One region of the Sporofaciens sp. SGI.106 genome, then DNA from elsewhere that is predicted to be linked to it. Evidence: predicted binding sites of a transcription regulator. Region 1 holds the regulator's gene; the other holds the start of a gene.
What was found. The regulator HrcA, encoded in region 1, represses chaperone genes, less so after heat shock. The targets are predictions, from matches to a motif close to TGTTAGCACTCNNNNNNNNNGAGTGCTAACA.
Positions count from the first base shown of each region.

Region 2: a site for HrcA is predicted at 6,416-6,446, ahead of ACQRCC_RS07690 (Hsp20/alpha crystallin family protein). Genes of this name have one in related genera too.

Region 1 covers NZ_JBNPMZ010000003.1:55,680-72,073, reverse strand. Annotated here, with positions in the region: gene ACQRCC_RS03430 (replication-associated recombination protein A) at 1-1,119, shown strand, start outside; gene ACQRCC_RS03425 (GrpB family protein) at 1,132-1,701, shown strand; gene ACQRCC_RS03420 (AMP-binding protein) at 1,712-4,573, shown strand; gene ACQRCC_RS03415 (ABC transporter ATP-binding protein) at 4,573-6,297, shown strand; gene ACQRCC_RS03410 (ABC transporter ATP-binding protein) at 6,260-8,158, shown strand; gene ACQRCC_RS03405 (hypothetical protein) at 8,294-8,938, shown strand; gene ACQRCC_RS03400 (hypothetical protein) at 9,001-9,294, shown strand; gene ACQRCC_RS03395 (transposase) at 9,402-10,163, shown strand; gene hrcA (heat-inducible transcriptional repressor HrcA) at 10,360-11,400, shown strand; gene grpE (nucleotide exchange factor GrpE) at 11,446-12,126, shown strand; gene dnaK (molecular chaperone DnaK) at 12,177-14,051, shown strand; gene dnaJ (molecular chaperone DnaJ) at 14,155-15,339, shown strand; gene ACQRCC_RS03370 (response regulator) at 15,400-16,020, opposite strand; gene ACQRCC_RS03365 (sensor histidine kinase) at 16,025-16,394, opposite strand, start outside.
Region 2 covers NZ_JBNPMZ010000008.1:204-16,597, reverse strand. Annotated here, with positions in the region: gene ACQRCC_RS07730 (sulfate/molybdate ABC transporter ATP-binding protein) at 1-52, opposite strand, end outside; gene modB (molybdate ABC transporter permease subunit) at 66-761, opposite strand; gene modA (molybdate ABC transporter substrate-binding protein) at 801-1,682, opposite strand; gene ACQRCC_RS07715 (XdhC family protein) at 1,715-2,767, opposite strand; gene ACQRCC_RS07710 (molybdopterin-binding protein) at 2,783-3,805, opposite strand; gene ACQRCC_RS07705 (Crp/Fnr family transcriptional regulator) at 3,932-4,606, opposite strand; gene ACQRCC_RS07700 (LysR family transcriptional regulator) at 4,636-5,556, opposite strand; gene ACQRCC_RS07695 (Type 1 glutamine amidotransferase-like domain-containing protein) at 5,568-6,284, opposite strand; gene ACQRCC_RS07690 (Hsp20/alpha crystallin family protein) at 6,573-7,013, shown strand; gene ACQRCC_RS07685 (helix-turn-helix domain-containing protein) at 7,138-7,743, opposite strand; gene ACQRCC_RS07680 (pentapeptide repeat-containing protein) at 7,894-8,556, opposite strand; gene ACQRCC_RS07675 (helix-turn-helix transcriptional regulator) at 9,000-9,212, opposite strand; gene ACQRCC_RS07670 (hypothetical protein) at 9,215-9,619, opposite strand; gene ACQRCC_RS07665 (helix-turn-helix domain-containing protein) at 9,858-10,274, opposite strand; gene ACQRCC_RS07660 (hypothetical protein) at 10,585-10,806, opposite strand; partial or broken gene ACQRCC_RS07655 (TCP-1/cpn60 chaperonin family protein) at 10,931-11,518, opposite strand; gene ACQRCC_RS07650 (co-chaperone GroES) at 11,544-11,828, opposite strand; gene ACQRCC_RS07645 (MarR family winged helix-turn-helix transcriptional regulator) at 12,040-12,381, opposite strand; gene ACQRCC_RS07640 (arginase family protein) at 12,649-13,413, opposite strand; gene ACQRCC_RS07635 (TfoX/Sxy family DNA transformation protein) at 13,478-13,606, opposite strand; gene ACQRCC_RS07630 (peptide deformylase) at 13,807-14,217, opposite strand; gene ACQRCC_RS07625 (hypothetical protein) at 14,239-14,421, opposite strand; gene ACQRCC_RS07620 (plasmid mobilization protein) at 14,869-15,255, shown strand; gene ACQRCC_RS07615 (relaxase/mobilization nuclease domain-containing protein) at 15,233-15,751, shown strand; gene ACQRCC_RS07610 (hypothetical protein) at 15,778-16,116, shown strand; gene ACQRCC_RS07605 (hypothetical protein) at 16,122-16,316, shown strand.

The sequences.
Region 1 (16,394 bases):
ACTTTGGCGAAGGTGATTGCCAATACCACCAGCGCGGAATTTACACAGATCAATGCGACGGTGGCGGGCAAGAAGGATATGGAAGAAGTGGTGAAAAAGGCAAAAGAACTGCAGGGAATGTATGGAAAGAAGACGATCCTCTTTGTAGATGAGATTCACCGTTTCAATAAGGGGCAGCAGGATTATCTTCTGCCGTTTGTGGAAGACGGAACGATTATCCTGATTGGAGCAACCACGGAAAATCCATATTTTGAGGTGAATGGGGCTCTCATTTCCCGTTCCAGCATTTTTGAGCTGCATCCTCTGGATAAAGAGGATATTAAAGTGCTTTTGAAGCGCGCGGTTTATGATACAGAGAAAGGGATGGGAAGCTACCGGGCGGTAATCGATGAGGATGCGCTGGAATTTCTGGCCGACATTGCCGGTGGAGATGCCAGAAATGCATTGAACGCAGTGGAACTTGGCATTCTCACTACGGAGAGGAGTGCAGATGGAAAGATACACCTGACGCTGGATGTGGCCAGCGAATGTATCCAGAAGCGGGTAGTCCGTTACGACAAAACAGGTGACAACCATTATGATACCATTTCCGCATTTATCAAAAGCATGCGGGGATCCGATCCGGATGCTGCGGTGTACTATCTGGCAAAAATGCTGTATGCCGGGGAGGATATCAAGTTCATCGCCCGCAGGATTATGATCTGTGCCTCAGAGGATGTGGGAAATGCAGATCCCATGGCGCTTACAGTAGCTGTGTCGGCAGCTCAGGCCGTTGAGCGGGTAGGAATGCCCGAAGCCCAGATTATACTGTCGCAGGCAGTGCTCTACGTAGCAACGGCACCCAAGAGCAACTCGGCAGTAAATGCCATTTCAGCGGCCATGGAAAATGTAAAAAACTATAAGACAACGGTTCCCGCTCACCTTCAGGACGCTCATTACGGCGGATCAAAAAATCTGGGACATGGAATCGGATATAAATATGCTCATGACTATCCAAATCATTTTGTAGAGCAGCAGTATCTTCCTGAAGAAATAAAAGATACGCGGTTCTATGAGGCGAGTGACAACGGAAAAGAAAAAGAAATCAAGGCGTGGATGAAGTTTATCCGGAATCACTAATAGAGGTTTCGGATGGTAAATACAAAAAAGGAGGAAGATACAATGGGACTTGGTGTAGAAGATGGAAAACTTCAGATGGAGGAATATGATCCGAATTGGGCAGTTCTCGGTCAGGAGATGGTAGACGTTTTGAAAAGTGTGATGAAGGATGCGGTGGATGTACAGCATGTGGGCAGCACTGCTATTCCGGGGATGTACTCAAAACCGTTGATCGATATAGCGGTTGCTGTGAACAATCTGGAAGATGTGCTTCCATATGTGGATGACCTGGAAAAACTTGGTATCCATTATTCAGGAGAGGTTATTACAGGGCAGAGAGAGTTTTATAAGGATAATCCGGGAACGACAGAACGCGCATGTCATATCCATGTGGTATTAAAGGATACGAAGAAATGGAATGACTATATTAATTTAAGGGATTACTGTACAGCGAACGCTGAAGCCAGGGAGGCATATATTGCGCTTAAGCGGAAACTGATTTCCCAATATGCAGATGAGCCGTCCAAGTACGGACCGGCAAAGGCTCAGTTTATGGAGGAGCTGAAAGATGCAGCCCGGGAATGGAGAAAAGAACAGAAATAGGAGACGGGAAATGATGGAGAATTTTCTTGAAGTACTTACGAAAACCGCAGACAGAATCCCGAATACGATCGCTATTGTGGATCAGAACGGGAAAAGAAGCATAAGCTACAAAGACTTTGATATACTGGTTGGCCGTGTTGCGTCCAAGCTGAGAAGTTTAGATTTCCCTGCAGGAAGCTTTATTGTTATCCGCATGGGAAGATGTGCGGAATACGTCGCCGCTTATTATGGAGTCATCCGGGCCGGGCTGGCTCTGGTGCCTGCAGTTTTAGAATACCCGGAGGATCGGATACAGTATATTATGAATGACTGTGGCTCACCGCTGGTAATCACAGAATCCTTTTTTGAGGATATTGAAGAATTCGAACCTTATATGGAAAACGATATTCCCTGGGATCAGATTGTCTGTATGAATTATACTTCCGGTTCTACAGGACATCCCAAAGGGGTATATTACAGCATGAAGTGTGTGGATGAAAATATTAAGCGTTCTGCTATGCTGTTTGAGGGACTTGACGAAATCATTGCAGCTGCGGCAGTATCCATGTCTTTTGCGGCTTTTTCTCATGACTGCCTGGGGCCGCTCTATCTTGGAGGAACGGTTCATTTACTGAGTGAAGAGGTTCGCAAGGATGTGAATCTTATGACGGACTACTTTAATAAGCATAACATCGTATGCAGTGGCATCAATCCCGGTATGCTCCGCTTTTTCGGACACACCAGAGGGTTGAAGAGAGTGCTTACTTTCGGGCAGAGAGTTGTAGGAATACATTCGGACGAGCACGAGATTTACAATATTTATGGTATGACAGAAGCATTTACCGCTCTGACATATTTCATTATTGATAAGAAATACGACAATACACCGGTAGGAAAAGCATTTGGAGGATTTACAGTGGAAATTCTGGATGAAGAAGGACATGAGGTTCCGAATCTTACAGAAGGGGAAATCTGTGTGACCGGTTATATGGCAGAGGGATATTATCATAAGCCCGAAGAAACGGCAAAAGCCTTTGAGAAGCTTGAAAACGGAATGACCAGGCTTCGAACCAACGATATGGGATATAAGGATGAGAATGGAAATGTTGTGTATGTCAACCGCAAAGACTGGATGATTAAAATCAACGGGCAGAGAGTGGAGCCTTTTGAAGTAGAAGCTGCAATCTGCAACGTTCCTGGTGTAAAAGCAAGTATTGTAAAAGGATTCCGGGATGCATCCGGTAAGCCATATCTTTGTGCATACTATATTACGGACCGGAAAGATGTGACACGGGAAGTCATTGAGACGAACATAAGAGAGAAGCTGCCGCCTTTCATGATTCCTGCCTATTTTGTGGAAATGGATGAATTCCCGTTGACTGTCAGTGGAAAATATGACAGAAAGAGGCTGGAAGCGCCGCAACAGAAGACGTATCAGCGCGACTATGAGGCACCGGCAGATGAGAAGGAAAAAAAGATCTGTGCTGCGATGGAGAAAATACTGAATCTTCCGAAAATTGGACGCAACGATGATTTCTTCGATATCGGAGGAGATTCTTTGTCGGTCATGGAGCTGATTGCAATGCTGGATGATGACGGACTTCTTGTAAAGGATATCGTAAACAGCAGGACACCGAAGAAGATTGCATTGAAATTGAATAAAGGTAAGTATATCGATTGGAAAAATGATGCCGCTTACAGACAGAAAACCTACGAGCTGAGTGAATATCAGAAGCATTATTTTGGATACTGGGAATCCTTTCCGGGGATTGTTCTGGCCAATACACCACAGCTGATTAGCATCCCATCCGGTACAGTGGATCCGGAGAAGCTGGCAGAAGCCGTGTATCAGGTCCTCAGATATCATCCTTCCTACAGTCTGGTCCTGAGCAGACAGGAAGACGGAAGTGTTGTTCAGAGGATAGCGCCTGAAGTGGTAACGGTACCTGAGATTATATATTTTTCGGAAGAAGAATTTGAGGAAGAAAAACAGAAAATGGTACAGCCATTTCATCTGTTAGACGGTCCTTTGTATCGAAGCAGGATTTACTGTACGCCGGAAACGATTTATCTGTTTTTGGACATGCAGCATATTATTTCGGATAAAAGCTCTATGGATATCACGGTAAGAGATATTTTTTCTGTTCTGAAGGGCGAAGAGCTGGCTCCGGATTATTATTGCTCCTATTTACAATATTTATCCGATATCAGAAGTAATATAAAAAATATAGTGAAACCGGATGAAACCTTTGATCGTCATCCTGAATTTGATTATGATGAAGACTCCTGTGAGATAGAGACAATTGCAGTTACGCTGGATGTTTCAGCAGAGGAATTTAAGGCGAAGCTGTCCGGAATTGATGCTACGCCATTAGAGTTTCTTATCGCGCTGACCCTCAGAACCATGGGACGCTACAATGGAAGCAGCAGGGAAGTGGTAAACTGGCTGTACGGCGGCAGAAATACGAGGCTGAAACAGGATATGACAGGACTTTTGATCACTGCCCTGCCGGTGGCAATGGATCTGTCCGAATTTGAAAGTATGGAGTCCATCATTCAGGAAGTACGCCGCATTAATCAGGAAAATATGGAATACAGCGATCTGTCACCGGGAGATTTTGATACCCGTCCTGTTTTGGATGACACAATTACCGTAAATTATATTCCATGTGACGAGAAGGCAGAACATCAGTGGATACCGGATGGTGTCAGATCAGAGTCTCTGATCAACAATAATAAAGCAAATACGAATGTATTTTACGTCATCATGCTGGAAGGAGACAGGGATGAGAAGCCTGTGATACTGTTCAAATATCATGCGTCTCTTTATAAGAAAGAAAACGTGGAACATTTTATCAATCTGTATCTTGATGAATTCAGGAAGTATGTATAATGAAAAGAATTAAATTATTATGGAATTATTCAGGTAAATATAAATATGCTCTGGCACTTCTGCCATTTGCCATTCTGGTAGATGTGGCACTGGAAATTCTGATTCCATATCTTATGAGTGATATGCTGGATCTGGGAATCAACAGGAAGGACATGAGTATTATCATAAGTAAAGGTGTGCTCATGATCGGTGCTTCTGTCATACTTGTATTTGTGGGGATGCTGGAAAGCTATCTGATTGCGACCTGGTCATCGGGGATTACCAGAAATCTTCGAAACGCCCTGTTTGAGAAGGTTCAGGAGCTTCCCTTTTCTGATACTGACAAATATGGGCCTGCGACGATTCTTACCAGAATGTCCACAGACATGAATTTTATAAAAAAAGCTCTGGGAATGTATCATTCCATGATTCGATGTCCGATTATGATCGCATGTACCATTTTTATGACGGTCCGTGTCTATGCAAATGTGTCATGGATATTTATTGTTGCTGCCGTGTTGTTTGTAGTTATCCTCTTCTTTATTGTTCGGGTAGCCTTAAAGCATTATCGCCAGATGTTTGTGCGGTATGATGAATTGAGTAACATATTGGAGGAGGCTGTGACGGCAGAGAGAACGGTCAAGGCCTTTTCCAGAGAGCAGTATGAAAATGAAAAGTTTATAAGAAAAGCTAACGAGCTTAAGGAAGAATCATTTGCGGCAGAAAGCATTACGGTATTAAATGACCCGCTTCTTCACATGGTAATGAATATCTGCATCCTCCTGATCATGTATGTGGGGGGCCGCTCAATTATTGCCGGCAACATGCAGGCGGGAGACCTTTTCTGTGTGATCAGTTACACGAATCAGATTCTTTTGCAGATTTATATTGTTGCACTGATTATGGTTCCGGTGCTGAGTGCACAGATTTCTCTGGATAGAGTTTTCGAGATTATCAATACAGAACCCGCCTTTGAAGATATGGAAAATGCTGACATTTTACCGGAAGATGGCTCGGTCATTTTTGAAAATGTAAAATTCAGTTACTATAATGATGAGACAAAACGGGTTTTGAAGAATATTAGTATTCACATCAAATCAGGAGAATTTGTAGGGATTACCGGTTCTTCCGGCTCGGGAAAAACTTCTTTGATTAATCTCATTCCCAGATTTTATGAGTGTATGAGTGGAACGATTGAGGTTGGCGGCAGGAATATACGGGATTACAGTTTTGGAACGCTGCGGCAGACAATCGGACTGGTTCCCCAGCATTGTGTTCTTTTTTCCGGGACGATAAAAGAGAATCTTCTGTGGGGAAATGAAGACGCATCCCCTCAGGAAATTGTAAAGGCCTGCTGCGCAGCTGATGCCAATGATTTTATCATGTCGTTTCCGGACGGATATGACACGCAGATTGGACAGGGAGGATTGACCGTTTCCGGCGGGCAAAGGCAGAGACTCTGTATTGCCCGTGCATTGTTGAAAAGGCCGAAAATCCTCATCTTTGATGATAGCCTGAGTGCTGTGGACAATGCTACAGAAGGAAGAATCATCAATTCTCTGTTAAAAGAGTATAAGGATACAACGATTGTTATGATTTCGCAGCGTTTGTCTTCTATACAGAATGCCGATAAAATTGTGGTGCTCAATGACGGAGAAATAGACGCTGTCGGAAGTCATGAGGAACTGTTGGCCAAGAGCAGGATATATGGTGAGATTTATGAAAGTCAGCGGAGGTCAGTGTAATATGGGCGGTAAGAAAAGAAACAAACCGAATAATGCTAAACAGGTCTTTTTCAGGTTGTTCAAATACATGGCTTCCTACAGGGTGCGCCTGTTCATTGTTTTTATATGTGTAATTATCAGTTCCATAAGCGGTGTACGTGCAACCTATTATCTAAAACCGGCTATCAATGATTATATTGTGCCTCTGATTGGGCAGAAAAATCCGGATATGTCCGGATTCTTGCGGATACTGTCTATCATGGCGGTGCTTTATCTTTGCTCGGTAACAACGTTATTTATACAGAATGGTATTATGGCCGGAATCAGTAATAATATTATGTGTCAGGTCAGAAGCGAAATGTTTGAGGCAATGGAAAAGCTTCCTGTTTCGTATTTCAGTACGAACAATAATGGAAGGATTATGAGCTATTATTCTAATGACGTGGATGCATTAAGCAATATGTTAAGACAGAGCTTTCCAAGAATTATTGAAGGAGTGGTTACGTGCCTATCCATTTTGCTGACCATTTTCTTCGTAAATATTCCGTTGGCAATAGTAGTTGTTCTATGTGTGTCACTTCTTGCCCTGACTTTAAAGTTTCTGGTTGGTAACAAAGCAGTGTATTTTATCGGTCAGCAGCGTTCTCTTGGTGAGCTGAATGCTTACGGGGAGGAAATGATCAATGGTAAAATGGAGATAAAGGCATTTACACGGGAAGAAAAAGTAAAGAAGAAATTCGGTGATATCAATAAAGAGCTTTTTCAGACAGCCGGTAAGTCGGATTTTTTTGCTGACAGCATGTTCAGTCTCACAAAGGGACTTACGAATATCGGATATACGATCGTGGCAGCCTGCGGTTGTGCCTTGTCCCTGTATGGCGCGGCGGATGTGGGCACGGTCGGAGCCTTTCTTGTGTATTACCGGAACCTGATCTCACCGGTAACCAGAATTTCCAAGCAGGTAAATAATCTGTTTTCAGCACTGGCAGGAGCAGAGAGAGTATTTGATTTTCTGAATCAGGAACCGGAAATCGATGAAGGAAAGGTGTCACTTGTCAACTGCACAATGGATGGCGAACACGTACAGGAGTGTGAAACGTACACAGGAAAATATGCATGGAAACTGGAAGATGGAACCTGCATACCCTGTGAGGGAAAGATTTCCTTTGAACATGTTGTATTCGGTTATACGGAAAATCAGACCGTGCTTCGGGATTTTAATCTGCATGCCCAACCGGGACAGAAGATTGCTATTGTGGGCACTACAGGAGCGGGAAAAACGACAATCATTAACCTGCTGAACAGGCTTTATGAAATCCGTTCGGGAGAAATATATTTTGATGACATCAATATCCGGGATATTAAGAAGTCGGATTTGAGGCGTGCTGCAGGTATGGTTCCTCAGGAAACACATTTATTTACCGACACTGTTGCAGAAAATATCAGATATGGACGTCTGGATGCCTCAGATGAGGATGTCAGAAAGGCTGCACAGCTGGCCAATGCCGATTATTTTATTGGCAATCTCCCTGATGGATATGATACGGTTCTGACACATGCCGGTGCAGCTCTGAGCCAGGGAGAGCGACAGCTTCTTGCCATTGCCAGAGCTTCTGTCGGACAATTCCCGGTGCTGATACTGGATGAGGCGACAAGCTCTATCGATACAAGAACGGAGATGCTTATCGACTGCGGGCTGGATACATTGATGAAGGGCAGAACCGTTTTCGTGATTGCACACAGACTTTCTACAATTAAAAATGCGGATAAAATCGTAGTTCTTGATCAGGGGCGTGTGGTAGAGACCGGTACACATGAGGAGCTTATTGATAAAAGAGGTATATATTACAATCTTTATGCCGGTGTGCTGGAGCAGGCATAGTATGCGCTGTGCGAAGATGTGCAGGGATTCGGATTAGTAAAGGCCCGAATCCCTCTCAAGACTCGCGAGCAAGTCTTGAAAGGCTGAGTCCTGCAAATGGTTGATAAAGGATTGAAGAAGAAAAAGAGGTTAAGAATGAAGGAAAAAAGAACATATAAACACAACTGTGAACTTCCGGACTATGTCGTGACGATACATAATCTGATGAAAAGAAGGGGATATGAAATATACTTAGTAGGAGGATGCGTCAGAGATATGTTATTGGAACGCACGCCGGATGATTATGATTTCTGCTGCTCAGCATCACCGGAAGAAATTGTTCAGGTATTGAAGGAGAACAACATTGAATACGATGCATCCGGCAGTATCGTCGGATATGTGATCGCTATCATTAATAATGAAAAAATTGATCTTGTCAAATTCAAAGGAAATAGTCTGGAAGAAGATCTATGTAATCGGGATTTCACCATGAATGCTATGGCTTATGATATTGACAGTCGGGAAATCGTGGATTACATGGGTGGAAAAGAGGATATGGAAAATAAAATCATCAGATGCTGCGATGAAAGAAGTATCGAGAAAAATCCAAGAACAATATTCCGCGCAATCCGCTTTGCAATCCAGTTTGGATTTCGTATCGATGAGAAGACCTATGATTCCATGAAGAATAATGTTCCGGCACTTGAGCATATCAGAATATCTGCATTGATGAAGGATACGGCGAAGCTTCTTAAATATAGTGAAAAGCTATTGCTCGCGGAGCGGGACTCTTTACATTAGCAGGTAAAAAAGGTATAATTCTTAGTATCAGAATTTTCAAAAATGCATTGGAGGGAATAAGCATGAAAGTGTACGATTCAGTAAAAAAAGAAGAGTTAGAAGTGGATGGAACCAAAGGTCTCATTGAGTTGATGAGAAACGGCCGCCAGGTAGACTTGTATCTGGGAGAGAAAAAATCAGATGCAGACGGATACATGAGCTGGGATGTAGAGCACTGGTCCAGCATCGATGTGAAGAGATTTATCCGCTGCTATTCTCTGGAGGGAAGAGTTCTGGGAGAATCTACAGGACACAATATCTATGATCTGGAGAATGAGTTTAAGCCGGAAGAGGCAGTAAAAGTTGAACTTAGCTAAAAAAAGGGGACGTAGCAAAATGCATTTTGCTACGTCCTGAATTAACATTTGTGGTGTACCCAATTGTATTTGTACCTGTCCCTAATTGCATAAAAAGGAGGGATAAGGTGGCAACACACAGAAGAAAGAAGAGTACAACCGGTATTTATCACGTTGTAGTAAAAGGTATCAATAAAGAGAAAATATTTAATATGCAGCGTGAAAAAATATTCTTGAAGAGTATTATTCTAAAGACTTTAGGAAAAATCAAGGTTGAAATATATTCATATTGTATTATGTCTAATCATGCTCATTTTATTATCAGGGCAGAAATCGAAACGTTATCTTTATTCATGGCTAGAGTTTTGGCCGAATACGCATCTTATTATAATTATAAACACCACCGTAATGGACATGTGTTCCAGAATCGCTTCATGAGTGAATGTATCGAAAATGAGAGGTATTTCTGGACGTGTTTGAGATATATTCATTTAAATCCGGTAAAAGCGGGGATGATAAAGAATCCTGTTCGCTATAAATATAGCAGTATGGCAGATTATATGACAGAAACTACAGGAATACTGGACGAAAAGGCAGTTTTGATGTACAAGAAACATTTCGAAGATTTCCAGGCTTTTGACGCATTTCATAAAGAACGTCAGTCTGAGATATTCATAGATTATCCGGATGATATGAATAAACAATATTGTGAAATAGCGCTCCAGATTGCAGAGGAGATGTTCGAAGAAAAGCAATTGAGTTTGTTGGTGCAGGTGTTTGAGGAAAATAGAGAAGAATACATTAAGAAATTAGCGGAAACCTTAAAGATAGGTAAGCGAAGGGCACAGAAAATATGTGTGGAAACTTATAATTTAGTGGACAGCCAATAAATGGGTACAGGGGAATTGGCGGTTGGGTACACCACGAATGTCAATTGGGGACGTAGCAAAATGCATTTTGCTACGTCCCCAATATAAAAAAACTATAAACTGTGTTGACAAATGAAACCAGTAGTGCTACATTAATAATCGTAAAGATTAGCACTCGAATTTAATGAGTGCTAACAGCTAGGGAGGAGGCGGAAAGATGCAGGTCAGTGAACAGCTGGGTGAACGAAAGCTCAAAATCTTACATGCAATTATCCAGACATACTTAGAAACCGGAGAGCCGGTTGGCTCGAGAACTATTTCCAAATATACGGACCTGAATTTAAGTTCTGCTACCATTCGTAACGAGATGGCGGATCTGGAAGAGCTGGGATACATTTTACAGCCGCACACATCCGCAGGACGGATTCCTTCCGACAAAGGCTATCGGCTTTACGTAGATATGCTGATGCAGGAGAAGGAGCAGGAGTTAAATGAAATGCAGGAGCAGATGCTGGAGAAGGCAGACAAGATGGATCAGCTTCTGAAACAGGCAGCGAAAGTTCTTGCTACGAATACAAATTATGCGACAATGGTTTCTACTCCGGTGAACAGCGCTAACAAGATTAAATTCATTCAGTTATCACAGGTAGATGATGAACAGATCATTGCAGTAATCGTCCTTGGTGGTAACGTGATTAAGAATAAGATCATCAGCGTTGACGAACCGCTCAGCAATGAAAATCTTCTGAAGCTGAATATGCTTCTGAACACTACACTGAATGGAATGTCCATTGAAGAAATTAATCTGGGACTGATCGCCAGATTAAAAGAACAGGCAGGAATACACAGCGAGGTCATCAGTAACGTGCTGGACGCAGTGGCAGATGCCATTCAGGTTGATGAAGATATGCAGATTTACACCAGCGGTGCCACGAATATTTTCAAATATCCGGAGCTTTCCGATAAACAGAGTGCACAGGAAATCATCAGTGCCTTTGAGGAAAAGCAGCAGCTCACCGAACTGGTAACCCAGACTTTATCCCAGGAGGAAAATACAGGAATTCAGGTGTATATCGGTGATGAGACGCCGGTTCAGACCATGAAGGACTGCAGTGTTGTGACAGCAACCTATGAATTGGGAGAAGGAATGAAGGGAACAATCGGTATTATCGGACCGAAACGTATGGATTATGAACATGTATTAAAATCACTGAAGCGTTTGCAGAGTGAACTGGATGCGATTTTCCATAAACAGTAAAAAGTGTTAAGAAAGGTGGATTAACCCTTGGATAAGAATCAGGAAATGAATCAGGAAAAGAGCCAGGAAGAAATGGTAAAAGAAGCTGTCGAGGAAGCAAAAAAAGCAGCTGAACAGGCAGCGGTTGCAGAGGAAACTTCTGATGCCGGTGATTCTAAAGAAAAACCTCTTGATGCAAAAGCATCTGAAGAGACAGAGGCAGCAGGAGAGGCAGAAGAAACCGAAGCTTCCGAAGAGGCAGAAGCCGGAGAAAAGAAAGGAAAGTTCTTTGGCAAGAAAAATAAAAAAGACAAAAAAGACGAGAAAATTGAAGAGCTTACCGATAAGCTGACTCGTCAGATGGCAGAGTTTGATAACTTCCGCAAACGTACCGAGAGAGAAAAATCTCAGATGTACGAAATAGGAGCGAAAGATATCATAGAAAAAATCCTTCCGGTAGTAGACAATTTCGAGAGAGGTCTCGGAGCTGTCAGTGAGGAAGAAAAGGCAGATCCGTTCATTCAGGGAATGGATAAGATTTATAAGCAGCTGATGACCACACTGGAAGAGGCAGGAGTGAAACCGATCGAGGCAGTAGGTCAGGAATTCAATCCGGATTTCCACAACGCAGTGATGCATGTGGAGGACGAAAACTTCGGTGAAAACATCGTAGCAGAAGAATTCCAGAAAGGTTACATGTACCGTGAATCTGTAGTGAGACACAGTATGGTAAAGGTTGCAAATTAACAGCCAAAACATTTTTTAAGAATAAAATAGTAAAACAGGAGGAATAAATCATGGGAAAAATCATTGGTATTGACTTAGGTACAACAAATAGCTGTGTAGCCGTTATGGAAGGCGGACAGCCGGTAGTTATCGCAAATACAGAAGGCGCAAGAACAACACCATCTGTTGTTGCATTTACAAAAACAGGAGAGCGTCTAGTAGGTGAGCCTGCAAAACGTCAGGCAGTTACAAATGCTGAGAAGACGATTTCATCCATCAAAAGAGAAATGGGAACTGATTACAAAGTAACCATCGATGGAAAGAAATATTCTCCACAGGAAATTTCTGCAATGATTCTTCAGAAGCTGAAAGCAGACGCAGAAGGATATCTGGGCGAGAAGGTTACAGAGGCAGTTATTACAGTTCCTGCATATTTTAATGACGCACAGCGTCAGGCAACCAAGGATGCAGGTAAGATTGCCGGTCTGGATGTAAAGCGTATTATCAACGAGCCTACAGCAGCAGCTCTGGCTTATGGTCTTGATAATGAAAGAGAGCAGAAGATCATGGTATATGACCTTGGTGGTGGTACATTCGATGTATCTGTTATCGAGATTGGTGACGGCGTTATCGAAGTATTATCTACAGCAGGTAATAACAGACTTGGTGGAGATGACTTCGACCAGAAGATTACAGATTATATGCTTTCCGAGTTCAAGAGAATGGAAGGTGTAGACTTATCCACAGATAAGATGGCACTTCAGAGATTGAAAGAAGCTGCAGAGAAAGCTAAGAAAGAGTTATCATCTGCAACAACAACCAATATCAACCTGCCATTCATCACAGCAACCGCTGAAGGACCGAAGCATTTTGATATGAACCTTACAAGAGCAAAATTCAACGAACTGACACATGATCTGGTTGAAAAGACAGCAGAGCCTGTAACAAGAGCACTGTCTGACGCCGGAATCACAGCATCTGAGCTTGGTCAGGTACTTCTGGTTGGTGGTTCTACACGTATCCCGGCTGTACAGGATAAGGTAAAACAGCTGACAGGAAAAGAGCCTAGCAAATCTCTGAACCCGGATGAGTGTGTAGCACTTGGTGCATCCGTACAGGGTGGTAAATTAGCAGGAGATGCAGGTGCAGGAGATATCCTTCTTCTGGATGTTACTCCACTGTCACTGTCTATCGAGACAATGGGTGGTGTAGCTACAAGACTGATTGAGAGAAATACAACAATTCCTACAAAGAAGAGCCAGATTTTCTCAACAGCAGCAGATAACCAGACAGCAGTAGATATCAATGTTGTACAGGGTGAGAGACAGTTCGCAAGAGATAACAAATCTCTCGGCCAGTTCAGACTGGATGGAATTCCGCCGGCACCACGTGGAATCCCGCAGATTGAAGTAACCTTCGATATTGATGCAAATGGTATTGTAAATGTATCCGCAAAAGACCTTGGAACAGGAAAAGAACAGCACATTACAATCACAGCAGGTTCCAACATGTCCGATGAGGATATCGAGAAAGCAGTAAAAGAGGCAGCAGCATTCGAAGCACAGGATAAGAAGCGTAAAGAAGGAATCGACGCAAAGAACGATGCAGACGCAATGGTATTCCAGACCAAGAAGGCAATGGAAGAAGTTGGCGACAAGATTGATGCAGCTGACAAGGCAGCAGTAGAAGCAGACTGCAAGGCTCTGGAGGAATTACTTGCAAAGGTTAACATGGACAGCATGTCTGATGCAGAAGTTGCAGAGATCAAAGCAGGTAAAGAGAAACTGATGGCAAGCGCTCAGAAATTATTTACAAAGGTTTATGAGCAGGCAGGAGCTGCAGCAGGAGCACAGGGAGCAGGCCCGAATCCGGGAGCAGGAGCAGGTCCGGCACCGGAAGGATTCTCTGGCGACGATGTAGTAGACGGAGACTACAAAGAAGTCTAAAAAGTATATCATAAAATGTATTCCGGGGAACCTGGCAGGATTGCCGGGCCTCCCGGAATTTCCTCATGTAAAAATGACTACTTTGTGAAGGAGAGAAAGAACCATGGCAGAAGCAAAAAGAGACTACTATGAAGTGCTTGGTGTCAGCAAAGATGCTGATGAAGCAACTTTGAAGAAAGCATATAGAAAAGTAGCCAAGAAGTACCATCCGGATATGAATCCCGGAGATGCGGAGGCAGAGAAGAAATTCAAAGAAGCATCAGAAGCTTATGCGGTGCTCAGTGATCCGGAAAAACGTCGTCAGTACGATCAGTTCGGTCATGCGGCATTTGAAGGCGGTGCAGGCGGTGCCGGTGGATTCGGCGGTTTTGATTTCAATGGTGCCGATTTCAGTGATATCTTTGGTGATATTTTCGGAGATCTGTTTGGCGGAGGCCGCAGAGGAGGCCGTGCAAGTCAGGGACCGATGAAAGGCATGAATATTAGAAAGAGCGTGCGCATTACATTTGAAGAGGCGGTATTTGGCTGTGAAAAAGAACTGGATGTGGTACTGAAGGATCCATGTACCAAGTGTGGCGGAACCGGCGCAAAACCGGGAACATCTCCGGAGACCTGTCCGAAATGTGGAGGAAAAGGCCAGGTTGTATACACACAGCAGTCCTTCTTTGGAACCGTTCAGAATGTGCAGACCTGTCCGGATTGCGGCGGAACAGGTAAGATTATTAAAGAAAAATGTCCGGATTGCGGCGGAACAGGATATGTGTCCAGTAAGAAGAAAATTTCCGTTTCTATTCCGGCAGGTATTGATAACGGACAGAGTGTGAGAATCCGTGAAAAAGGAGAGCCGGGCGTAAACGGAGGTCCGAGAGGAGATCTTCTGGTAGAGGTAAGCGTATCCAGACACCCGATTTTCCAGCGTCAGGATATGCACATCTTCTCAACCGTTCCGATTACTTATGCTCAGGCAGCATTGGGAGCAGATATCCGTATTAAGACGGTAGATGGTGAAGTGCTCTATAACGTAAAACCGGGAACAAAGACGGATACGAAGGTGCGCCTGAAAGGAAAAGGAGTTCCTTCTGTGAGAAATTCCCAGGTTCGCGGCGACCACTATGTAACACTTGTCATCCAGACACCGGAACATCTGAGCGCGGAAGCCAAAGAAGCACTCCGCAGATTCGATGAGCTGACAGGCAATTCCCTGAATCAGGCATCCGGCGATGAGGGAAAAGGAAAACCAAAAAAGAAAGGTTTTATGGATAAAGTAAAAGAGGCCTTTGATGATTAATTCATCAGGGGCCTCTCCTTTTGTTCTAATTCAGGTACATTTCTAAGTCTTCAGAAGGCTTTACCGGTGTTGATAATAAAACACGGCGAGCTGTGTCCGATCCCGGAGCTGTAATTTGTCCAGAATACTGCTCAAATAGTTCCGCACAGTTCCCTCACTCAGATAGAGATGTTCTGCAATTTCCCGGTTACTGAGTCCTTCGGCAACCAGAGTAATAATTTCGTATTCTCTTGATCCAATGTCATAATTTTCGTAATCAAAGTCTGTATTTTTCTTAAGAAGTCCGGGGATGCGGGACATGATTTCTGTTCCAAATACGGTCTGACCGGTGCAGACTGCCCGGATAGCAGGAATGATGCTGGTATAATCCTGCTTCAGAAGATATCCTTTTGCTCCCAATTTCAGCGCTTTTACTATATATTCGTCATCAGAGAAGGTGGTAAGAAGAAGGATTCTTGCCTCCGGAAATTCCTTTAATATCTGCTCTGATGCGTCCAGTCCGCTCATATTCTTCATGCGGATATCCATGAGGAGAACGTCAGGTTTGCATTTTCGGTAGAGGGAGACAGCATCCGATCCGTCTGCTCCGATTTCGGCAACGCGCAGCTCCTTATCTGCTTCCAGAATGGTTTTCAGAGCATTTGCTACTAATATATCATCGTCTACGATAACGATATTTATCATGTCAGAAATCCTCCTTTTTTGGAATGGTAATAAAAATGCGGAATCCATTCTTCGTCTGAATCTGGATGTGTCCATTCAGGGCATTTACCCTTTCCTGCATATTGGTAAGGCCAAGCTGCTGGGTGGAACAGGAAAAATCCCAGTCGTCAGGATTGCAGGGTTTCCCGTCTGAGCAGGAGCCTGCGGCGGCAGTTGTCCCGTTGTCTTCGATAATCAGCTGATAGATTCCGGGGTGTTCACGGACAATGATGGATGCGCTGGTTGCATTACTGTGTCTGGAAATGTTGTTCAGAGCTTCCTTTACAATCGTAATGAAACTATATTTCACTGTGCGAGGGACTTCATACCCCATGTCGTATTCCAGTGTCAGC
Region 2 (16,394 bases), on a different contig from region 1:
CATTCATGCAGAAGCTTCCCAGATTCTTCCTGATATTAATACTTACTCCCATCTTCTTCTCTCCTCTACCACCGCTTCACATGCTTCATCTTCCTGCCGGAAATCAAATTCATGAGAACAATAATTCCAAAAGCGATGACAATTACGATAGCAACCCAGATTCCCGCAGTCACATAATCTCCATCCTGTATCACCATGGCAATCTTCTGGGAAATCGTTCCCGTCTTCCCCGGAATATTCCCGGCAAGCATGGAGGTTGCCCCATACTCTCCCAGCGCTCTGGCAAAGGTAAGTATCGTGCCGGACGCAATTCCCGGGCCTGCAGAAGGCAGAACCACCTTCCAGAAGATCCTGGACTCAGACATGCCCAGAGTCCTTGCCGCATAGACCAGATTCACATCAATCTGCTCAAAAGCCGCCCGGGCATTCCGGTACATAAGAGGAAACGCAATGACCGTTGCCGCAATAATACACCCAAGCCAGGTCTGTACCACCTTGATATCAAAGTTTTCATATAAAAAAATTCCCAGCGGTCTCCTCCTGCTGAATATCAGAAGCAGGAAGAATCCCGCAACGGTAGGCGGAAGCACCAGAGGAAGGGTCAGGATTCCATCCAGAAATGCCTTTTTCCCCGGCGCTGCCTTTATCACCTTCCTTGCCGCAAATATCCCCAGAAAGAAGGAAATTACGGTCGCTACCACCCCTGTCTTCAGGGAAATGAACAGCGGACTCCAGTCCAGATTTTTCAAAATCTCAGCCATCGTTCTCTCCCGCGGGCATTCGCCCGGCTTTTCCTCTGCCTACTCCACATCTGTATCAAAATAATAGGAATCAAATACTGCTTTTGCCTGATCAGACAAAATAAATTTCAGAAAATCTTCTGCCGCCTTTGCCTGTGCATCATCTGCCTCGTCATTTTTTACCCGGGCAATAGGATAAATAACATTACCAGTCAGATCATAGCTGACTTTCTCCAGAATCACCAACTCATCTTCATATCCGTAAGTATCGGAATAATAAGTCGTTCCCACCTCACAGGAGCCTTCTGCCACTGCTGTCAGTACCTTACTTACATTATCCTGCTCACTGATTTCCACACCGCCGAGTGCATCCGATATTTCCTTTGTGGAAATGGCAGACACATCCTCTGCCGCATTCAGCATACCAAGATTCACCATTGCCTGTCTGGTATACTTTCCAACCGGAACGCTGCCGCCCGCCAGCGCAATACTGCCCGCATTTCCGATATCTTCAAGACCGGTCACCTTCGTTCCGCTGTCTTTAAGTGTCACAACTACAACCTGATTATTCACAACATTTGCTCTTGTATCATCCACCAGGAGTTCGTCCTGCTCAAGCTGGTCCATCTGTTTCTGTGCCGCAGAAAAGAAAATATCACATTCATATCCCTCTTCAATCTGTGTCATCAGAGTACCTGAACTGTCTGCATTATAGGTGATCTTAACCTCCGGATGCTCCTCATTATACATTTTAGCCAACTCTGTCATAACTGTATTCAGACTGGCTGCGATAAACACCTGAATCTCCGTTTCTTCTGCCTCTGCCGTTTCTTCCTTTTCGTTTTCCTGTGTACTCTGTTCTGCCTTCTCGCTTCCACATCCCATAAGCATACTTCCTGCCATTACCGTCACTAATAAACTGCTTACAATCTTTTTAAACATTTTTATTTTTCCTCTTCTTTTGTTATTTATTTTTATTCTATTATTTCCAGTAACACCTCAATAACGCCGCCGCATACCATTCCCTCTTCTTCGGCATCTGCTCCGGTCATATCCACCTTATAAATACCGGGCTCTGTTCGGCCGTTCCGGATAAACTCCAGTGCTTTCCGATAAATCTCCGCCTCCGCACATCCGCCCCCGATTGTCCCGATACACGTTCCATCCGGACAGATGAGCATCTTTGTCCCCACCTTCCGGGGTGCCGAACCTTTTCTTCCAACAATGGTCGCCATCACCTGATGACATCTTTTGTCGCCTTCACCGGCACAGCCGGATTCCTCCCGGCAGATTTCCCTGAGAATTTCCTTCGGATACCCACCGTCACATTTCTTCCGGTTCTTTACCTCGATAATTTCCGCCATAATTGCAATGGCAATCTCCTCCGGGGTTTCTGCGCCGATATCCAGTCCGATGGGCGAGTAAATTCCTTCTATAACCGCAGGATCTCCTCCATTGGCAATAATGGTTTCCTTTACAAGCTTAACCCTCTTTCTGCTGCCGATCATCCCAATATAGGCATGTTTTTTCCGGGCAATATTCTCCAGACAGACCTGGTCATAACGGTGTCCTCTCGTTACGATGATGAAGTATGTGTCTTCATCCCCTTCTATCCGCCGGAGCCCATCCTCGAATGGCTCACAATAAACAGCCGAAGCACCTTCTCTTCTGGCATTATCAGCAAACACAGGCCGGTCTTCCAACACCGTAATATGGAACCCGAGCATCCGTCCCATCTGAATAATCGGAATCGATACGTGTCCGCCGCCGCAGATTACCATCTTCTTCTCACGGCCGAGAATCTCACAAAACACTTCCTGGTCATCGATTCGAAACCGTCCGCTCTCTTCAATGGCTTCTGTCTCTTCCCGATGTTGATCAAAAAAGCCATTTTCGCAGGATTTCCAAACGATTTTCCGATTGCATATCAGTGCCTTTTCACCAATACTCTCCCCGGACAACACCGTTGCCACCAGATTCTGCTGATTCCTGTCCGCTGATTCCACAGCCTTATAAAATTCCAGCATTGTTTTGCCTCCCTGTTACTTTCCAAACCCACAGTTCGGGAATGTACATACCGGACAGGAGAGACACAGGCCGCCCTCTCCCAGCAGATCCAGATCTTTCTTCTCCAGGATTTCTCCTGCCATCACCCTTGGAAGCACCAGATCAAAAATCGTCCTCTTCGCATACATGACACATCCCGGAAGTCCCATGACCGGAATATTATTCTCCCCATAATAAGCCAGAAGAAACATCGCTCCCGGAAGCACCGGTGCCCCATAGCTCACTATCCTCGCACCGCAGTTACGGATAGCAAGTGGCGTTCTGTCATCCGGATCTACGCTCATTCCTCCGGTACAGATAATCATATCCGCTCCCGCATCCAGCATCTTCTGTATCCGCGCAGTTATATTCTCATGATTATCATCGCTGATCTCATGGGCAATAATCTCTGCATCGTATTCTGCCAGTTTTTCCTCAATTACCGGTGTAAATGTATCCTGAATTCTTCCATAGAAGACCTCATTTCCGGTAGTAACAATTCCAACCTTCCGTTTCTTAAAAGGAAGTATCTCGAATATGGGCCTGTCCCCCGCTTCCTCTTTTGCTTTCTCCATCTTCTCTTTCTCAATGACCAGGGGGATAATCCTTGTTCCTGCAATCTTATCCCCTGATTTCACAGGAAAATTTCCGTGGCGGCTGGCTATCATCATTTCTCCCAGAGAATTGATGCGATTCAGTTTCTCTGTGTCCACCTTTAACAGCCCGTCACACTCAGCAATTAATTCAATCTTTCCTTCTTTTATCTCTGAAGGACGCATGTGTTCATTCTTACAGATATCATAGAGAATCTGCGCCGCATCATTTTCATGGAGCATCTTCTCATCCTTCTCCCAGATATAGAGATGATCCTTTCCCACAGACAGGAGCACCGGAATGTCCTCCTCCGTCACCACATGTCCTTTACGGAAAACCGCATCCTTCGTAACACCTTTGATAATTTGTGTAATATCGTGACACAGCACCTGCCCAACGGCATCTTCTGTTCTCACCAGTTTCATTTTCTCCACTCCCTTGTGACGATATTCTTTCTTTTTATGAGTATAACAACATTTTATACTTTTTAAAGTTGTCCAAACAACATTTTTACACAAAAAAATAGATTGCGTAAAAAAAGAGAGACAGGCTCAGGAAACCCATCTCTCGTCCGATAAAATAAAATGATTTTTCTTTACGGTCAATATACCTTCTTTTTCCATCTTCTTCAGCTCATGTGACAGCACACTCCGGTTCAATCCCAGATAATTTGCAAGCTGCTCCCGGTTAAAATCTATGTAAAAATCATCGCTCTGATAGCGCAGCCTCTGTATCTTCAGATACTTCTCTATCTTTTCTCTTACATTTCCGGAGGACAGAATCTCTATCTTGCGGTACTTACGAATATCTTCATTTGCAAGAAATTTCACGATTCTCTGATAAAACCAGATTCTGTCCCCATCCTCCAATGTTCCCGGCTGCTCGATACATCTGACCGGAAACCAGTATACACTGGACGGCTGTGAGGCATACATGGAATACGGGCTTGTTTTCTTCACACTGACTGCTATCTCCAGCCCTACTACGTAGGAAGGCTTAAGCTTCTGGACCATCTGTTCTGTCCCATCTGAATAAAACTGCACCTTACAGATTTCTCCGGAGAGAAGAACTCCTATTTCGTTTACCATGCTTTTCTCAGAAATAACCATCTCATTTTTCTGATATTGTCTGATTCTGCCTCCAAGGGAGGAAATAATACTCTCTGCTTTTTGCCTGTCCATCTCCCGGAACAGAAGGCAATTATAAACTTCTTTATTCAAATCCATTAGCAACTCCCTGTTATCCAATATCAAGATCAATTATCTATTAAATACCGTTTTAATTTCTCAACGTACAGTTCACCCATCTTACTCAGCAGCGTATTTTTTTTTGTGATATATCCAATTTCCATCACACTGTTTTTATTATTTTCATCATCAGCAAAGGGAACTGCAACAAAATCACTTCCGTTCAATTCTTCACATATAATACCTGAACAGAGAGTATAGCCATTCAACCCCACCATCAGATTCAGCATCGTGGCTCTGTCATTTGCCTTAATCACCTGAGAATATTCATTCGTAGAGAGTATTTCCTCTGCAAAATAAAAAGAACTGTTATCCCCCTGCTCAAAAGACAGACACGGATATCCTTCCAGCTGCTCAAAGCTGATTGCCTTTTCGCCCGCCAGCGGATGATTCTTCCAGATATAAACATATGCCTGACATTCTATGAGATGAGAAAATTCAAGCCCGGCAGATTGTAGCAATTTTCCCATAGATTTTCGGTTAAAATCACAAAGATAAAGAATTCCTATTTCACTTTTCATCGTACTGACATCACTGATAACTTCTGCCGTTTTTGTTTCCCGGATAGCAAATTCATATTTTGACATATCGAATTCCTTCGCCATATCTACAAATGCTTTCACAGCAAATGAATAGTGCTGAGTAGATACCCCAAACTTCTTTTTATAAGAACCGCCTTTTCCATATTTTTCAAGAATATTTTCATACTGCCCATAAAGCTGTTTTGCATAAAGAAGGAATTCTCTTCCATCATTAGTCAGTGTAACCCCTCTTCCACTCCTGTTAAATAAAGTAATCCCCAACTCTCTTTCCAGCTCTTTCATAGAATTAGTCAGAGATGGCTGTGACACATACAGCTGCTCTGCAGCCTTATTCAATGATTTCGTTTCTGCAATTGTTATTAGATAGTTCAACTGTGTTAATGTCATTTTCCATCCTCTTATTTTGTCCGTTTTTCCAAAAGAATCCCATCTTTTAATGTCCAGGCTTCGCCCCGGACCGTCTCCACTCCATCCACAATGCTCAGATAACTTCCATCCGGAAGAATCAGAAATTCCTTTCCCATACTATCCGGATATGTGATATCCTCATACAGTCTCTTTCCATCCAGAATACTGTTTTTCACCATCTGATAATGCGGAAGAATCATGATTTTTGTAAGATTCAACCCCTGCAGATAACGCTGATAATTCTGATCCAGAGATTCTCCCTCCAGTTCCGGCTGCGCATATACGACATCCGCGCTGTTCATACTGCCTGCACTGATTCCTATAATAATGCCTTCAAAGTCCTGTATCTTTTCTCTCAGACCAATTCTCCGGAAAAAAGCATTCTGCGTCGGCACATGACCTCCTCCGAGGAAAATCACATCATAAGAAGCCAGGATCTCCTGTGAAAAATCGATTGTCCTGTCATCCCACAAATCAAAGTCGCTAATACTAAGACCTGATTTTTCTACTGCTCCGGCAAAAAAGGCTGTCATCTCATCATTTTCCCAAAAACAAGCCGGAAATGCCGTAATCATCAAACATCTGGAATCTTTCTTCCACAATTTCTTCAGATTAATCACAAAATCATTCATTTCATCCAGACCTTCGGCCGGTCTGCTTCCATCCAGCGGTCCGGTAGGACTGCTTGTAAGAAATATGCTCTTCATATACACTCCTCCTCGTATAAAGCTAGTATTACTATAACGTGTTATTTTCTATTTGTCTATGTCCTTTCCACCGCATATCCTCGCTAATAAAAAAGTTCTTTCATCTAAATTCACAGAATTTTCACACTTTTTATTATCACTCGCTATTGACGAGTGATAACATATGTGTTATAGTACAAATAGAACATGGGAAGAGAAATAATTATCTTCCCGATATTCATAAATCAACACTTCGGATTTCTCCGATAGTGCAAACTTCAGTTTATGTCATGAAAGGAGATATGACTTATGTTAATGCCTAGTATTTTTGGAGAAAGTTTATTTGATGATTTTATGGATGGTTTTGCTTTTCCGGACATCGATAAGAAATTATACGGTAAACATGCTTCCCATATTATGAAGACCGATGTCAGAGAAAAGGACAACACTTATGAAGTGGATATTGATCTTCCGGGATTTAAGAAAGATGAGATTCAGATTCAGCTTGAAAAAGGCTACGTAACAGTAAGTGCTGCAAAAGGACTGGATAAAGATGAGAAAGATAAAAAAGGTAAATACATCCGCCGTGAACGTTATGCCGGAAATGTAAGCAGAAGTTTCTATGTAGGTGAACATGTTCAAAAAGAAGACATTCATCCGAAATTTGAGAATGGTATTCTATCCTTTACTGTTCCGAAAGAACAAAAAGTATTGGAGAATGACCCCCACTCCATTTCTATTGAAGGTTAATAATTCAGACAGGCAGGACAAAATGTTCCTGCCTGTCTACAGTCTGAACCCTTCTTTGTGAGAAGGGCTATTTTATGTCTTTTATTCAGATATAATCTTGTGTTTTACTTTCCACTATAATTCTTTATTTTGTCAGCACTTTTTTACAATACTTGTGTGCTCCACAATTTGGACAAACCAGTTTACGTTTTGTAAGGGTATGGGGTCCCATAACATAATCCTTCATAGTTGGAATAAATCGAGTTTTACATTCCGGACATTCAAATGCTCCTGCATCTCGGTCAAGAACACAGGCAATAACAATCCCGATTACAAGTATACATAACCCCCAAATAATAAGAAATAGCCGCATCCAGGATTCCATTGCCAGTACTCCCGACAAAACAAACAAAGGGATAGCCGCAATTGAAGTAAGTAACGCTACCATTGCTGATAAAATAATTTTCTTTCTGTTTTCCTGTGCTTCTTTTACTAAATTCACCATATTTTCCTCCGCTTTCTTTTGATAATCTTCTTCAGAAACTCTTTCTCCGGATAAAAGTTCATTCACTGTTATTTCTAACTCATTGCACAGAGGCAATAGCAATGATACTTCCGGAAAACCATTTCCACGTTCCCATTTTGAAATTGTCTTATCACTGATTTCTAATTTTTCAGACAGCTGTTTCTGTGTATATCCTTTTCGCTTTCTCTCATCAGCAATAAATTTTCCAATTTTTATTTGGTCCATTTGATTTCCTCCTTTCTGAATTGATTATCCTTCAATTTTATTTAACTTCACACCCACGCCTCGTAGATAATGGTGAATTTCAGCGGATTCTACGCTGCGTAGATATGCTCCACACATATTCCATAATACTTTATGAGCGCATATTGTCTGTTATTTCCATGTGACAGGATATTTCAAATGCTTTGGGAGCTTTGTTCTGCGACTCCCTTTAGCTGCGTTTATCTGTCCCTGCGACAGAAACACAGCTTCCCTTAAATCCGCCCCATCAAAATTTGCATCTCTTGTGTCAGTCCTAATAAAAGTTGCACCTTTCAATTTGCAATTATGAAAATCAGATGCAATCAATGGTTTCATATTAAAATCAAAACCACTCAAGTTTTTCCCTCTAAAATTCCGGTTAAGAAAATTTGTCTCTGTTACTTTTTTTACTCCGAGAAATTTTTTTAATTCAACACAAGACTTTTTCAAAATATAATTAACCTTGTCCTGGTAAGAATCGATAGGATAATGAAGCATTTCCTCAATGGATAGCTTGCAAATTGCATCATTCTTCTGCAGAAGTTGTTCTATTTCCGGCAATAGTATCTCAGATGAAGCCAGCTTCTTACTCTCATATAGGAAAAAACGCAACTGAAACATTCTATATATCAAATTTATACAAGGTTTTCCTATCGGTTTATTCTGTGGGAATCCATCTGATTTAAAACAGTACAATGCGATACAACATAATCCACTGCACCTTGAACAATCTGAAACTAATCTATATGATTCATTTCTATCTTCAACAATAATATTCCTCTGATGTTTTTCCATTGAATGCGTTTCTCCTAACATTATTTGTGCTCAATAAATTGGAATCTAACTTGAGATCTTATGCAATTCTTGATTGACCTTCCAATAAACAGCAAGTGAGATTGCCATGGTAATGCAGTCCGGCACAGCCTGTGAAGCAATCTGTTTTTTATTCCGTCCTTTAATCTTATAAGATATATTTATAACAAGTATTTATACTTTGTCAATCACAGACTGGGCATGTTCCATTTTTTCTGAATGATTGCCCCCTTTGGATAACTTATAGCATGAAGAAATTCATGTAACGGCATCGCAACAAAAAATCCAATAATAAAAGACAGCGGCATAAACCATAAATTAAATATAAATTCATCCGATTGCGCCTTTTTTGTAAAAAAAGAAAACCTCCGTATGAAATGATATCATACGAAGGTATCATTATTGCAAATGAATATAATTTAGTTTTAATTTTTCTCATCATCTACAAACTCAAACAATTCTTCAACAGTAACCGAAAAGACTTTTGCGATATCCATTGCTAATTTCAATGATGGATTGTATCTTCCATTCTCCAAATGAACGATAGTTTCACGCCTTGCATGTACCAATTCTGCCAAATCAGCCTGTTTCAATCCTGCTTTTTCACGATATTCCTTAACTTTCGTTTTGAGAGCCATACTTAGACCCCCTTACTGTCCATAATACAGAAAATGATAAACCGAATAATTGCCAGAAGAAGGATTGCTCCGACTAGTGCATATCCTGCCATGACGCCATCTAAGATTGTAATTGCCCCTGCAAAGGCAATAACGACAGTAACAACGAGCATAATTTTCAGGCAGATCGAATCTGCACGTCTTAAGTTACAAATAGCCAATTCATCCTTTGTTTCCTTGCTATACTTACGAATACGGTCTGCTTGCATTACGAAAAATATGATTGTGAACCCGGCAACAGCATATTGAATGGACATATAGTAGTCATGCCAATCCCGCCTTGCCCACATCCAATAATAACAAAACAGTAAAAGCGCATAAACAATTTTCGTTCCAACTAATTCTTTCAATGAGACTTTTGATTTCATAACTAAAACCTCCATGTGATATATTTATAACTTATGCGTGTTATAAATATATCACATGTTTTATTCTAAGTCAATAATCAAGTGAATTATTTCTAACATTATAATGTTAGAAAAAGTCGATGGTCTGTATGTTCTCACAAATCCATCGACTCTGCTTCACATCATATTAGTATTTGGTAAAATTCCAGTTTCCGATTTCAAATTTAAACACTTTCAGTTGGAAATACAGTCATCTTCCTCAGACCATTTCTTGTTGCTGACGGTATATTTTCTCCTTTATAAAGATCCTTAGTTCAAAAAAGAGCATAAACAGTGTTGCAATCAAAAATCCAATCATCAAAATCCTATGGCAGACTGCAAAATAGGCAACATATGCCACAATAGCCAATAAGTACACAATAACCAATATGTGCCATTTCTTAGCAGAGCTATCGGCAATTATTTTCTTTTTTACGGTAACATTTCCCTTAATCAATTCGTCCAGGCTAAGCTCAAATTCATCACTGATTGCAATCAGGTTGGCAACATCGGGAATACCTTTGTCCGTTTCCCATTTGGTAATTGCCTGTCTGGACACATTTAACTTTTCAGCAAGCTGTTCCTGTGAAAGACCTGCTTGTTTTCTTTGTTCTCTGATTTTTTCTCCTAAACTCATTTTTGAATCCTCCTCATTTTTGTTTGCACGCTCATCATAGCGATTCTGCAAGAATTCCACAAGAAACAAGCGATTACATTTATGCTACTTAACGTAGCAAGTGCAAAATGTTGCTCAATTTAAGAAAATGTGTTTCAACAATCCAATCAAAAAACTAATCGCCGCCGTAACAACAGTACTAATGATAGTCTCTGTCCGAGAAAAGAACTGGAATCTGTCGTATTAGAGATACCAAACCAAGCCATTTTCTGTTGCCTGAATCATTGCCCCCTTTGGATAGCTTATAGCATGAAGAAATAAGAGATAAGCCTTATAAAAACAGCTTAATTATCTCTTTTGCCCACGAAAGGTAGGTCGGAACAATTGTATCAAGCGATTTCTTTACAGCAGCAATGTCCTGTGTGGAAAACTCTCCGATTTTTTGAAATACATTTCCTGTGGCTTCGGTATCTCCCAAAGCAATTAAAGCCCGTGCGTTATCACCTATATGCCACAGAGGCATACCCCATATAGCTTTTTCGCCTAATGTCATAGTGCGTCCTCCTATCTGAACAACTTGTTCGTATTAATGATACCTGTTTAATGTCTGAAAGACCACCACAATCGAAGTTCTAAATGTAAACTACAGGTTGCATTGATAGTTTTTGAGGCTTTTATCCATTATCGAACTGCATACCTTCGACTAAGTCAATCTCCGTCTTCATGGTCTTTGATTCTTCAATCGTAATGACGCCGTTCTCTCCGACTTTTTCCATTGCATCGGCAATCATCTCACCGACTTCTTCATTACCGGAAGAGATTGCAGCTACTTTTGCAATATGTTCCTTACCTGTAACAGGATGGCTCATTTCTTCAATCGCCTGTACAGCTACATCTGCTGCCTTCTTCATTCCTTTTCTTAAAACAATTGCATTTGCACCTGCTGCAATATTTTTCATTCCTTCTTTCACAAGTGCCTGTGCCAGAACTGTAGCGGTTGTTGTTCCATCTCCTGCAATGTCGTTTGTCTTGGTAGCCACCTCTTTTACAAGCTGTGCTCCCATATTTTCAAAACGATCTTCCAATTCAATCTCTTTTGCCATGGTCACGCCATCGTTTGTAATTAATGGTACACCGTAAGATTTATCCAATACAACATTTCTTCCTTTTGGTCCCAATGTTACCTTTACTGTATCTGCCAGTCTGTCTACGCCGGCTTCCATCTTTTTTCGAACATCAATATCAAAACTAATCTCTTTTGCCATGATAATTTCCTTCTTTCAACAGTTATTACTCTACAATTGCCAGAATATTGTCCTGGCTTACAATTTTATATTCTTCGTCGCCAATTTTTACTTCTGTTCCGCCATATTCAGATAGAATGACTTTATCTCCTTCTTTTACCTGCATGGCAACCTTCTGTCCGTCTTTACATTTTCCCGGACCAACTGCGATTACTACAGCTTCCTGCGATTTTTCTTTTGCGCTGTCTGGCAGAATGATTCCTGATTCTGTCTTTTCTTCAACATCCTGATACTGAAGAACTACTTTGTCACCCAATGGTTTTAATCTCATGTGAATAACCCGCCTTTCTTTTGTTTGCACTCTTTTTAGTTGAGTGCCACCGCGTTTTGCAAAAAAATATGTTTCTGCCGAAACACATTTTGTTTTTAAACTTTTTAATTTTAAAACATTATATCGCCTGTATTTTTCTTGTCAATAGTTTTTCGGAATAATAAAAAAAGATGCAAAGCACTTTAATCATTACTTTGCATCTTTTCATCAATTAAATTAATTCATTTATATTATTCCTGATTTTTTCCGATACTGCCCAAAAAACCTTCAATTCTTCTTCCGACACACCTTTTAAAATCATACTGTTCATTGCTTCCCTTCTATTCGTCATTTCTGTTACCAGTTCCTTCGCAAAATCAGCTATTTCATAATGAATACATCTTCGATCATTCTTATCCGGTATCGCAATAAGATAATTTTTCCTGCAGAGACTGTCAACTGCCTGTGAAATATGTCCACGATTCATCATTAACTGATGGTAGATATCCGTAGCGGTATTATGTGTTCCGCATTTTGAGAGGAAGTATAATATCTCCAGTTCTGCTCTTTTCATATTATATTTTTCCCGTAATTCAGTGCTCTGTTCCTCATAATCTGAGATCAGTAATTATTTCATTTCGCAAAGTTCACAAAATCTCCACATATTTTTTAGCACTCTCTATTGACGAGTGCTGATATTCGTGTTATATTGCACATAGAACAAAGGAAGGAAAAAGATTTTTCTTACAGGCAGGCAGGGCATAAAAGGCCCTGCCTGTTTCTAAAAACCAATTATATTCCGAAGGAGGTTTTTAATATGAGTACAAGCATTAGGAATTAACTACTGTTTGGAAAACTGTGCCTGCAAAAATTCATACAGTAATCGGTTGGTCGTACGGTTGATCCGCTCATCCTCCAGAAGTTCCCCAAATGGTTCGGAAAGGTCACACTCCCCACAGATATCCACTCCGATCACTTGTTGGCAAAGAAAGACTTCTTTCAATATCCTCTCTAGCATTGCAACGGACATCGTTCCCTGACTCCAGTTTGTACGGGCACTATAGCGGTCCAATACATCCTTGTCAATGGAAATATAAACCGGCAGATTCTGTCGGATTTTTTGGATTTCTTCCTCCATATCTTCCACCTCAATTTCCTGCATGCTTATACAAACAAGTTTTTCCATCCGTTCCTTCGGAATTTTCTTCAGGCTTTGGCGCGACGGACCAATGAGGATCAGTTGCTTTAAAAATTGATTTTTCTGCAATAGTTCCCCAGCCCAGCTTCCACAACTGGTCAGGTCATGAATCATGGGCTGCTGCATATCAGAATGATGATCAAATAAAACTAATGAAAATGGCTGTTTTATCTTTTCCACGAAAAACTTCGTAACATAATGATAATTCCCATTATCCAGAAAGTGGATTCCTTCCGGACCATTTTTCTCAAGACGGTGCCTGATTTCTTCTTCGGCCTCCCTGGTACAGTACATAGTAGTCCCATTGATATCACTTAAGTCCAGTCTTCTTGCTTCCTGAACCCACTCTTTCGTCTCTTCACTGTATATATGAGAAAAATCCAGGAACACTACTTCATTATTCTTCATTGAATCCTCCTCTTCCATACCCCAAATAAAGTTCGCACCTTAGAGGTGTGGGAAGTGTTAATATTTATTTCTTGTTCCGCTGATAAAACTCTTTCAAATCAGCTTTCACTTCATCTGGCAGTATTGTTTTCTTTATCCCTTCAATAGCACCTTCCAGTTCCATTAACCGATTGATACAAGCCGACTCATCAATTTCTTGTATTTTTTACCAAGCTGCCTTAGCACCAACTTTCTTTAACTCATCAACAGAGTATATGCCTACCTGTATTCATATTATTATAGGATATTTTCGCACAGAACTCTTTAGGATATCCTCTGTCCAGCAATACCTTATATAATTCGTCCGTTCGTTCCGATGCCATTAGCATTCACTCCTGTTATTTCAAAAATCCGCTAAATTAAAATTCCTTCCAGATGATCCAGCTCATGCTGACAGATCTGTGCCGGCCAGCCACTCAGTTTCTGTCGATGTTTTTTCCAGTTCATATCATAATATTCCACTTCGATATTTTCATATCTCGTAGTTTTTCTCACACCGGTAAGAGAGAGACATCCTTCTTCCGTCTCATACGGAGTATCCTTGCTTAGCAGTACCGGATTAAACATCACAATATCTATAAATCCCATATTCACAATAATGACTCTCTTTTTCACACCGATCATATTTGCAGCCATACCCACACAACCGGAACGATTTGCCTGTAAGGTATCCTGCAGATCTTTCCCCACCTGCAGATCTGCCTTTGTAGCAGGTTCTGATTTTTGTCCCAGAAAGAACACATCTTTCATTATCGGTTTTACCATCTATCATTCCTCCATGTCATATCATCTCTTTTTCTGTGAGTTACTGAATTCATCCACCATATAAGAAAATCCGGTAACTTCCCAAAATGCCTCGTGTTTCCTTTTTCTTTTTTGCCTTGCATTTTCTTTCAGCATATCATTCTTGATTTCAATCTGTTGATTCAGAGAACCAATCTGATCCATTACTTCATCATATAAATTCAATTGTTCAGAATCTGCAAATGGGAGGAGAATTTTCAAGTGTTGATATCTTTCTTCAATCAATTTCTTCCTTTTTTCTTAAACAATCCCATTTGATCAATCCCTCCGAACTATATAGTGATTATATCAACAAAATCATATTTCTACCATAGCGAGGTTTTTTCATTTCCATGTTGTATAAGGGACTCTCTTTTCCCATATAAGTGAAAGGTTCTTTTTCTAAGAGCAAGATCCACCCGTGTTTAACAGTAGTGCCATTTTGGCAACTATTCCACTTACGGGTTTTCATCTTGATGGGGATTACGGTCTTCGTTCCACTACGGTCCGCGCTAAACGCAGGTCCACTGGACCTGCAGCGCCCCCATGCCCTCGTTTTTGACATCACAGATGTCTTCTGGCTTCCACTAAAAAGTGGTCGCAGCAACATAGGTGCAAATGGAAGGGAGGAATATGCATAGAACAAATAAAAGGAAAGATGTTACTCATCCACATTTTGTAGCTGTAAGACTTACTGATGCAGATAAGGCTCTTTTAGATCAGGGGGCATCCACACTTGGCATTTCCAGATCGGAGTACTTGAGAAAATTACTTCTTGAAAAGGAAATTACAAACAGAATCGAGGTTGTAGCTGACATGGATGAACTAAGAAACTTGGTCAATGAATATGGAAAAATCGGATCAAACCTTAATCAGATCGCAAGATATTTTAACACTGGTGGGGAAATCTCTGCGGAAATGAAAGATGAAATCCGGCAGTGTATCTCTGATCTGTTTTCCTTAAGAAAAGAAGTACTACGAATGGCAGGTGTATTGCATGGCCATAATCAAACACATTAAAAGCAGAAATGCAAATTATTCCGATGCACTGGAATATCTGCTTTTCCAACACAACGAAAAAACAGGAAAACAGATTCTTGATGATTCCGGTAGGAAACTGTTGAGAGAAGAATTCTATATGGACGGACTGCATTGTGACCCAATAGCTTTTGACAAAGAGTGCGAAAAGACAAATACATTTTTTCACAAAAATCAAAAAAGAGGGGATATCAAAAGCCACCATTACATCATCAGTTTTGACCCTGCCGATGCAACAGAATGTGGACTCACCGGAGAAAAGGCACAGGCATTATGTCTGGATTTTGCCAGAAAAAACTTTCCTGGTTATCAGGCACTGATCGTCACTCATACGGATGGGCATAATGGCTCCGGTAACATTCATACCCATATTGTCATTAACAGTGTCCGGAAATATGCAGTTGACCGGCAGGATTACATGGACAAGCCACATGAGCATGAAGCCGGATTAAGCACCGTTCCACAACAAGATTTCTAAATCATTTAAAAAAAGAAGTCATGGAGATGTGTGACCGGGAAGGGCTCCATCAGGTGGACCTGCTTTCTCCGGCACCTGCAAAAATGACAAGAGGAGAATACTGGGCAAAGACGCATGGACAAGAGAAAACGGATCAAGTGAATGAGAAAATCCGTGCTGCCGGACTAAAACCGGCTTCGAGTGTATTCCAGACACAAAAGCAATTTCTGCAGAATGCCATTAATGACTGCTCGCACTTATCCGGAAGTTTCGATGAATTCCAATCTCTGCTTTTGGACAAATACAATATTTCTGTCATTGAGAAAAGAGGAAGCTACCGATATTTTCATCCGGACAGGGATAGACGGATCTCCAGACAAATGTAAAGGCAATGCAGAATCAGTCTTATGCCCGGAAAGTGAAGATCAGCAATCTGCAGCAAATGGCAGATACCTTGATTTATATTCAGGATCACGGTTATGACACCAGAGAAGATCTGAGAAAACAGGAAACTGACATCCGGTTAAAGATAGAAGAAGCGCAGGAACATCTTTGTTTTTTGCAAGCACTTTTTGGAGAAAAATGAAAAATATTCTATTTTACAATAAACATGCACATACCTTCTCATACGTCGGTTATCAGTTCTTCCGGAACCGTCCGATAG